Linked DNA regions of Bremerella sp. P1. Each later gene encodes a partner of the first gene's protein in a complex. Links are inferred from orthologs where the notes say so. Each region holds a gene or a part of one and is shown on either strand. Other genes may lie near its edges.

Region 1 (3,284 bases):
TGCGCAAACGATGACGCTGGCTTTGCGTGCCTGCACGAATCCAGAGAGAGCGAATGCCGTTCTCGGCAATCAGGCGAACGCCTCGGTCGGCATCGTTGAGTGCCATGCCAACGGTGTGATTCGACGAATAGTCACTGACAAAACAAAGAGCCATTACCGCAGCACGGCGAACTTCAGCCGTACCGTGCTGGGAAAGACGCTCCAATGTTCCACATGTATAAACCGCTGCAACGCGATGAATAAACGCGGCAGTATTCTCTTCCGAAAGATATTTCTGGAAGATAGAAAGCAGTACGGGATGACGCTCGGGGGAGTCGTTCACAAGTTGGCCTTACGGCAATCAAAGTGCATTTCTCTCGTCCTGAGAACGAAAATCCATTATGGTCAATCCATTGAACAAAGTCCGAGTGTAATCACGCGGTAACCCCGGAGCAAATAATCGATGCGATCGTACTTGCGCAATCTTACCCAGCTTCTCATCGGAGTATTGACAGCCCAGATTTTGCTATTAGGAAGCCAGGCTCAAGCACAAGAGAACATCGACTGGCGGACCGAGGCAGATCTAGAGAAGCAGCTTCAATCGTCTTTCGACTTAACGTGGGAGGAAGTTCCCCTGCGCGACGGGCTGATGCGGCTTGCGCAGACGCAACGAGTGGCCATCTTTTTGGACCGACGGGTCGATCCCGATCAGACGATGAAAATGAAATTCACGAACGAGCGGTTGGAACTGGGGCTCCAGCGAATCGCCGCTCAACTTGGCATCGGCATGGCACGTGTCGGGGACGTGATCTATCTGGGGCCGCAAGATACGGCTAGTCGTTTACCGACCGTCGCGGAACTGCAAACGCAATTTGCCAAGTCGAGTGGGTACCCGGAAGCGGTTAAGTTGCTCGATCGAAAAAAGTATGGCTGGCCGAAGCTATCGACCCCGGAAGAGATTCTGACGGAAGTCGCCACCAGTCATGGCATGCGATGGAACAATCTGGATGTGGTGATCAAACACGATCTATGGCCGGCGGTGGACTTTCCGCCAATGAAGTCGACCGAGTACCTTTCGCTGGTGTTGGCTGGCTATCACGCGTCGTATCGGTTCAACAAGACCGACGATGGCGTTGAGCTTCAACTGGTTGCTATTCCGGATGAACTCTCTCTCACACGCGTCTATCCCTACGCAGGCAATCACGACGAAGCGATTGCGAAGATTCAGGAACTGTTTCCCGATGCTAAAGTTCAGTCCGACGGCAAGCGGAAACTAGCGGTTACTGGGCCGCAACAAGTACAAGAGCAAGTTGCGAAACTGTTGCGTGGTGGAACGGCACGCAATACGGTCGTGATGCCTGGCGAGAAGCGCTACACGCTCAACGTCGAACAGCTTCCCCTGGGGCCGGTGCTCAAGGCGCTTGAGCAACAGCTGGGTATGGATTTTGAAGTGCCAGATGGAATGGAAGAAGCACTGATGCAACGGATTTCCTTCAGCGTGAAGACCGTCGACGTGACTGGCCTGCTGGATGCGGTCTTCAAGGATACCGACTTCACTTACGAGATTCAGGAAAAGAAGATCCTAGTCACGAAGAAGCCGTAAGGCGATCAGTTCATCGCGGCAATAAAAAAAGACGACATCGCCCTGCTTGGGCTTTGTCGTCTCATTGTTTTGTTGGGTTGTTGTGCGAGTGGCGGAAATTAGCAGCCGTGCTTTTCCAGCTTTTCGCGAAGCGTGTCGGCGGTGAATGGCTTGACCAGGTAGTCGGAAACACCGGCCTGGATGGCTTCCATGACGCGCGACTTTTCGGCTTCGGTCGTGACCATCATGATCTTCACGTCTGCGTCGACCTTGCGAATTTCTTGAATCACTTCCAGGCCGCTCTTGCCTGGCATGTTCCAATCGGTCAGCACGAGATCGAACTCGCCTGGCTTGAACATCTTGACAGCTTCTTCCCCGTCGGCAGCTTCAACTGCGTTCGGAACACCGACCGCTTGAAGGGAACGGAGAATGATCTTTCGCATGGTGCTGGAGTCGTCGGCTACGAGTACGCGTGTAGACATGTTCTGTAATGCTCCTGTGATTTGCCCTGCCCGCTCAGCCTGAGTCGGCCGGTGGAGAATGGTCCTTTGGGGAAATTAAAAATTTCTACCGAACGATAGGTCGCGCTCTCAGACGGTCAAATACCAAGTGAGAAAATTCACCTTTTCGCGCTCAACCGCAGTTGGGCCGGCATCCGTGATATTCGCTTCGATTCTGGTCGGAATTTCCAACGACAACTGAAGCGGGCCGCTGCGCTTTGCGCTTCACTACCCAATATTGGTGGGGTTGTTCCGTTTGTTTCGGCTAGGTCAGAGGGGAAGACTCAAACAGGGGGAGAAAATTTGCGACCTGACCAAACTTTTTCGTTTTTACTAACCGACCTTTATACGAGAACGCCACAGGCATGCGTGGGCTGGATGCACCTGACTCACGGCGTTTATCCGAATGTAAAGGAGAACAAGTCGCGGACATGGCCGTCCCGCCCGAGGATCTCGGGGCAGCGGATCGATAATTCGTTCCAGCACTGATCGGGAGACAGAGTTTTGTCCGTAACAACTGAAGATCTAAAGACGGAAGAGCGTTCGAGCCACGAGTCTCAGCGTCGCGAAGGGCTCAATTCCATGCAACTGGTCAGTTTTCAATTGGCCAAGGAGGAATATGGAATCGAGATCACCCGTGTTCAGGAAATCATCCTGATGGGTGAGATCACCCGTGTGCCTCAGACGCCTGACTATATCAAGGGCCTGATCAATCTCCGCAATACCGTGATTCCGATTGTGGATTTGCGACTGCGATTCGGGCTTCAAGAACAAGAGTCCACTGACGAGACCCGCATCATGGTCATGAACGTCGGTGGCAAGACGGTCGGCATCATTGTCGACGCCGTCAGCGAGGTCCTGCGAATCTCGAAGGATCAGATTTCCTCTCCGCCTCCGACCGTTGCTGGTCTGGGTCGTGAATATCTCACGGGTTTGGTGAAACTCGACAAGCGGCTTTTGATCTTGCTGGATATCGACAAGATCCTGGGCAAAGCCGAAGTCGAGCAAATCGAAGCTCGCATCGGCTAAGCCGCCTCCGAGCAGCGTCTCGGAACCATGTTAACAGGTCAATCCGGCTTCCCGAGCGAAGCGGATCGCCAAACTAGCAGGAGCGCGCGAAGTTCACCGGAGGGGGCAGTTCACTTACATGACTATTAAATCACCGAGTTATAAAACCATGACCGCAAATAAAACGTCTCAGGCCAACGAAAACGTACAAGACC
Region 2 (3,565 bases), 4.2 Mb from region 1 along the record:
CGTTTCACAGCCATTGGTTACCTCTTCACAGCGTCTCCCTCCGCACGAACCTTTCGCATTGACCCGATGTCCCATTCTGGGGATAATCCGAAATTGGACGAATTGTTTCTCAAGGTTTGAATAATGGCGATTGCTGACGATCTCGACTTAGCCACCTATTGCAAAGAAACGGCTGAAAAAGCCCAGGCCGCGTCGCGTATCCTGGGAACCGTATCGGGTCAGACGAAGAATGACTGGCTGCGTGCTTCCGCGGCTGCTCTGCGTAGCAGTTTCGAGAGCATTGCCGAGGCCAACGAAAAAGACATTGCGAACGCACCGCAGTACGGCCTGACCGACGCCCAGATCGATCGTCTCCGCCTGACCAAAGATCGGGTTGAAGGGATTGCCGCGGCCCTGGAAGAGATCGCCATGTTCCCCGATCCAATCGGGGCGACCATCGAGTCTTCCGTTCGCCCCAACGGTTTGGCGATTCAAAAGATTCGCGTACCTCTGGGAGTCGTCTTCTTCATCTACGAATCACGACCGAACGTCACCGCCGATGCCGCCGCCATTTGCGTGAAGAGCGGCAACGCCGTGATCCTGCGTGGTGGCAAGGAAGCGATGCATTCCTCGCAGGCCATCGTCAGCATCCTGCAACAGCAAGCGGCTGAGTTCGGCATTCCGGCCGACGCGTTGCAATTGGTTTCGACCACCGACCGCGCTGCGGTTGGCCATTTCCTGAAACTGAACGAATACATCGATGTTGCCATTCCCCGCGGAGGCGAAGGCCTTATTCGCCGCGTTAGCGAGGAAGCCACCATGCCAGTCATCAAGCACTTTGCCGGTAACTGTCATGTGTACATCGATCAAGCCGCCAACTTGGACATGGCCGTCCAGATCACGGTGAACAGCAAGTGTCATCGCTATGGTGTCTGCAACGCGGCGGAATCATTGGTTGTGCACAAGGCAGTCGCCGAGAAGTTCTTACCGCAAATCGCAGAAGCATTCTCGGCCGAAGGGGTTGAGATGCGGGGGGATTCGGTAACTTGCTCCATCGTACCGACCGCCAAAGAGGCGACCGAAGAAGACTTCGGTGCCGAGTACCTCGGCCCAGTCATTTCGGTGAAGGTCGTCGATAACATCGACGAAGCGATTGCCCACATCAACAAGTACAGCTCGAAACACACCGAATCAATCGTCACCGAGAACCTGGCTGCCAGCCGAAAGTTCTCGGCCCAGATCGACAGCTCGGCTGTGATGGTCAACGCGAGCACTCGCTTCAACGACGGCGGCGAATTCGGACTGGGAGCCGAGATCGGCATCAGCACTGATAAGTTCCACGCCCGTGGCCCTTGTGGGATCGAGGCGCTCACCAGCTACAAATACATCGTCATGGGAGAAGGTCACGTTCGGAAGTAATCGAACGTTGACTCCTTTTCGTGAATCAAGGGAGTGATTCATGTCAGACAACGTACTGAGTCAGGCAGAAGTCGAAAGCCTTCTCAACGCGATGGAAACCACCGCGGAGCCGGCTAAAGGTCCCGCCGCGCCCGTCGCGGATGCTGGGCCGCCATCGCGCACGATGCGTGGCAAGGACAAAGTCACGCCGTACGACTTCAAACGCCCCGAACGTGTCGGTAAGGACCAGATGCGGGCCTTGCAGTCGATGCACGAAGGCTTCAGCCGAAACTTCGGTGCTGCTCTCTCCGCACTCTTGCGTTCGATCGTGGAAGTCAAGCTGACCAGTGTCGATCAGCTAACCTACAGCGAATTCGTTTTTAGTTTGGAAAACCCCAGTTGCTTCAACCTCTTGGTTGCCGAGCCGCTGGAAGGGAACCTGATCCTCGACATCAACCCATCCATTCTGTATCCGATCATCGATCGTTTGCTCGGGGGCGGTAAAGAAAGTACGCCTGCTTCGCGACGACCTCTTACCGAAATTGAACTTACCCTGGTCTCACGCATCTCGGACCTGTTTCTGATCGAGCTGAAGGATGCCTGGGACAACGTGCTTCCGTTGGACCTCCGCGTCGTTCGCGTCGAGAGCAATCCCCAGCTGGTTCAAATTGTGCCGCCGAATGAAGTCGTGGTGCTGGTCAGCTTCGAGCTGGCCATCGGCGATGTCCGCGGTATGATCAACTTGTGTATCCCGTTCAACTCCATTGAACGCATCAGCAATAAGCTGACAGCCAACACGTGGTTCGCCTACGGCAGCAGTGAGGCCACGCCAGAATCGAAGGCCGCCCTGGGCGTACACCTCGATAAGGCCCAAGTGGAACTCGACGTGATCCTGGCCGAAACCAAGATCTCGATGGAAGAACTGCTCGACCTGCGGGTCGGGGACGTGATAACGACCGAGAAAGACGCGCGTACGCCCTTGCGAGTCAATGTGAACGGAACCCCCACTTTTCAAGCATTCGCTGGGGCATTCAAAGGTCGGAAAGCGATTCAAATCGAACGTAGCTACGAACGCAAACCGCCTGGCACGTAGTCCTAGGGACTCACTCGCAAGATCAGGCTCAGGATCTCGACCGCGGTCGCCCCTTTCGATCCTGGCTCGCAATTCTTTTCTTTCGCCAGACTCAGGAAGTGGCGAGCGCACTCCTGACGCAGTGCCTGGAGCTGTTGATCAGGCTGAGCGCACCACGTTGCATTGAGCCGCTCGAGCGCGGTCACATCGCCATCCAAAGCACGCTCGACCAGTTCGAACAGCTCGGCCCGATCGGTGTTCTCTTCCGGGACTACCAGTGGCGTGGAAGCGGCTGGGGCAGTAGCCGCCTCCTTGTTCCGTTTTTTGCCGGACATCGCCACTCGTAATCGGTTACCCACGGCGGAAAGATCTTCCAACCGCGTTGTCAGGGGAACTTCGCTGATCATTCGAGCCGCTTCGTCAGGCTCGCGATGGCAGAGCGCTACTTGAAGCCATGTGGCCCAAGGATGACGCGACGCCTCTGGCGTTCGAGCCGGTGAATCAAAGTGAAATACATGGAAGCCTTCCTGACGGGCAGCTTTCTTTTGCTCTTGTACATCATTGGCCAGGCCAACCAAGCGGAAGTCTCGGCGTTGTGAATAGCGTAGCCGTGTCGAGAACGTAAAGTGGGGTCGAATGGAGACCGGCAGCAGGTTGAAAAAGACGCTCAAGAAGCGATCGTTATAGCCTCCAGTAAAGAGCAGCTTCTTCGACGTCATCGCATAGTGCGTCCAAGCCACCAGCGATTGTTGCTGGACGGGCGAATCGAAGAATCGAATCAACCCCGCATCGACAGGACCTCCTGACGGCAACATCTTCATCGTAGGAAGATCGGTAGGAAGCGTCGCGCCCGGTCGCAAATCGTGAATCGACAGTGCCGCCGACAGGACGCGAAATGGATCGTTATTGAACCTCTTGAACGAAGCAGCGTCGAGCACAAAGCAGTGCGTATAAACTTGTCGGCCACCTCTTCCGCTGTACTCAGCCGCGCCGAGCACCGTCCTCGATACGCAGAACTTGTGATCCCCCAGCGGATGAAAATTGAGACTTACGTCCGTCGGATCGTCCACGATCATCGAATCGTGTGCCGGTCCCCACACCGCCAGCTGACGGGCA

The links. Proteins that work in one complex are often made in the same cells at the same time.
Region 2: the proteins of PSR63_RS00550 (region 1) and fliM are in contact, whole or in part, in a crystal structure (PDB 1F4V), measured with the Escherichia coli proteins. The link is inferred for Bremerella sp. P1 from one-to-one orthologs.

Annotation. Positions count from the first base shown.
Region 1 is NZ_CP118164.1:126,693-129,976, reverse strand. Bases 363-3,047 are described here. They hold PSR63_RS00550 (response regulator), read right to left. Parts: upstream 2,044-3,047; coding sequence 1,681-2,043; downstream 363-1,680. Other genes in these bases: PSR63_RS00545 (chemotaxis protein CheW), read left to right, coding at 2,566-3,047; PSR63_RS00555 (hypothetical protein), read left to right, coding at 443-1,582. In the rest of the region: PSR63_RS00560 (tetratricopeptide repeat protein), read right to left, coding at 1-322; more of PSR63_RS00545, read left to right, coding at 3,048-3,090; PSR63_RS00540 (methyl-accepting chemotaxis protein), read left to right, coding at 3,239-3,284. UniProt on the Escherichia coli protein: Involved in the transmission of sensory signals from the chemoreceptors to the flagellar motors.
Region 2 is NZ_CP118164.1:4,304,044-4,307,608, reverse strand. Bases 489-3,454 are described here. They hold fliM (flagellar motor switch protein FliM), read left to right. Parts: upstream 489-1,438; coding sequence 1,439-2,470; downstream 2,471-3,454. Other genes in these bases: PSR63_RS18095 (GAP1-N2 domain-containing protein), read right to left, coding at 2,473-3,454; PSR63_RS18105 (glutamate-5-semialdehyde dehydrogenase), read left to right, coding at 489-1,398. Also shown: more of PSR63_RS18105, read left to right, coding at 124-488; more of PSR63_RS18095, read right to left, coding at 3,455-3,565. UniProt on the Escherichia coli protein: FliM is one of three proteins (FliG, FliN, FliM) that forms the rotor-mounted switch complex (C ring), located at the base of the basal body.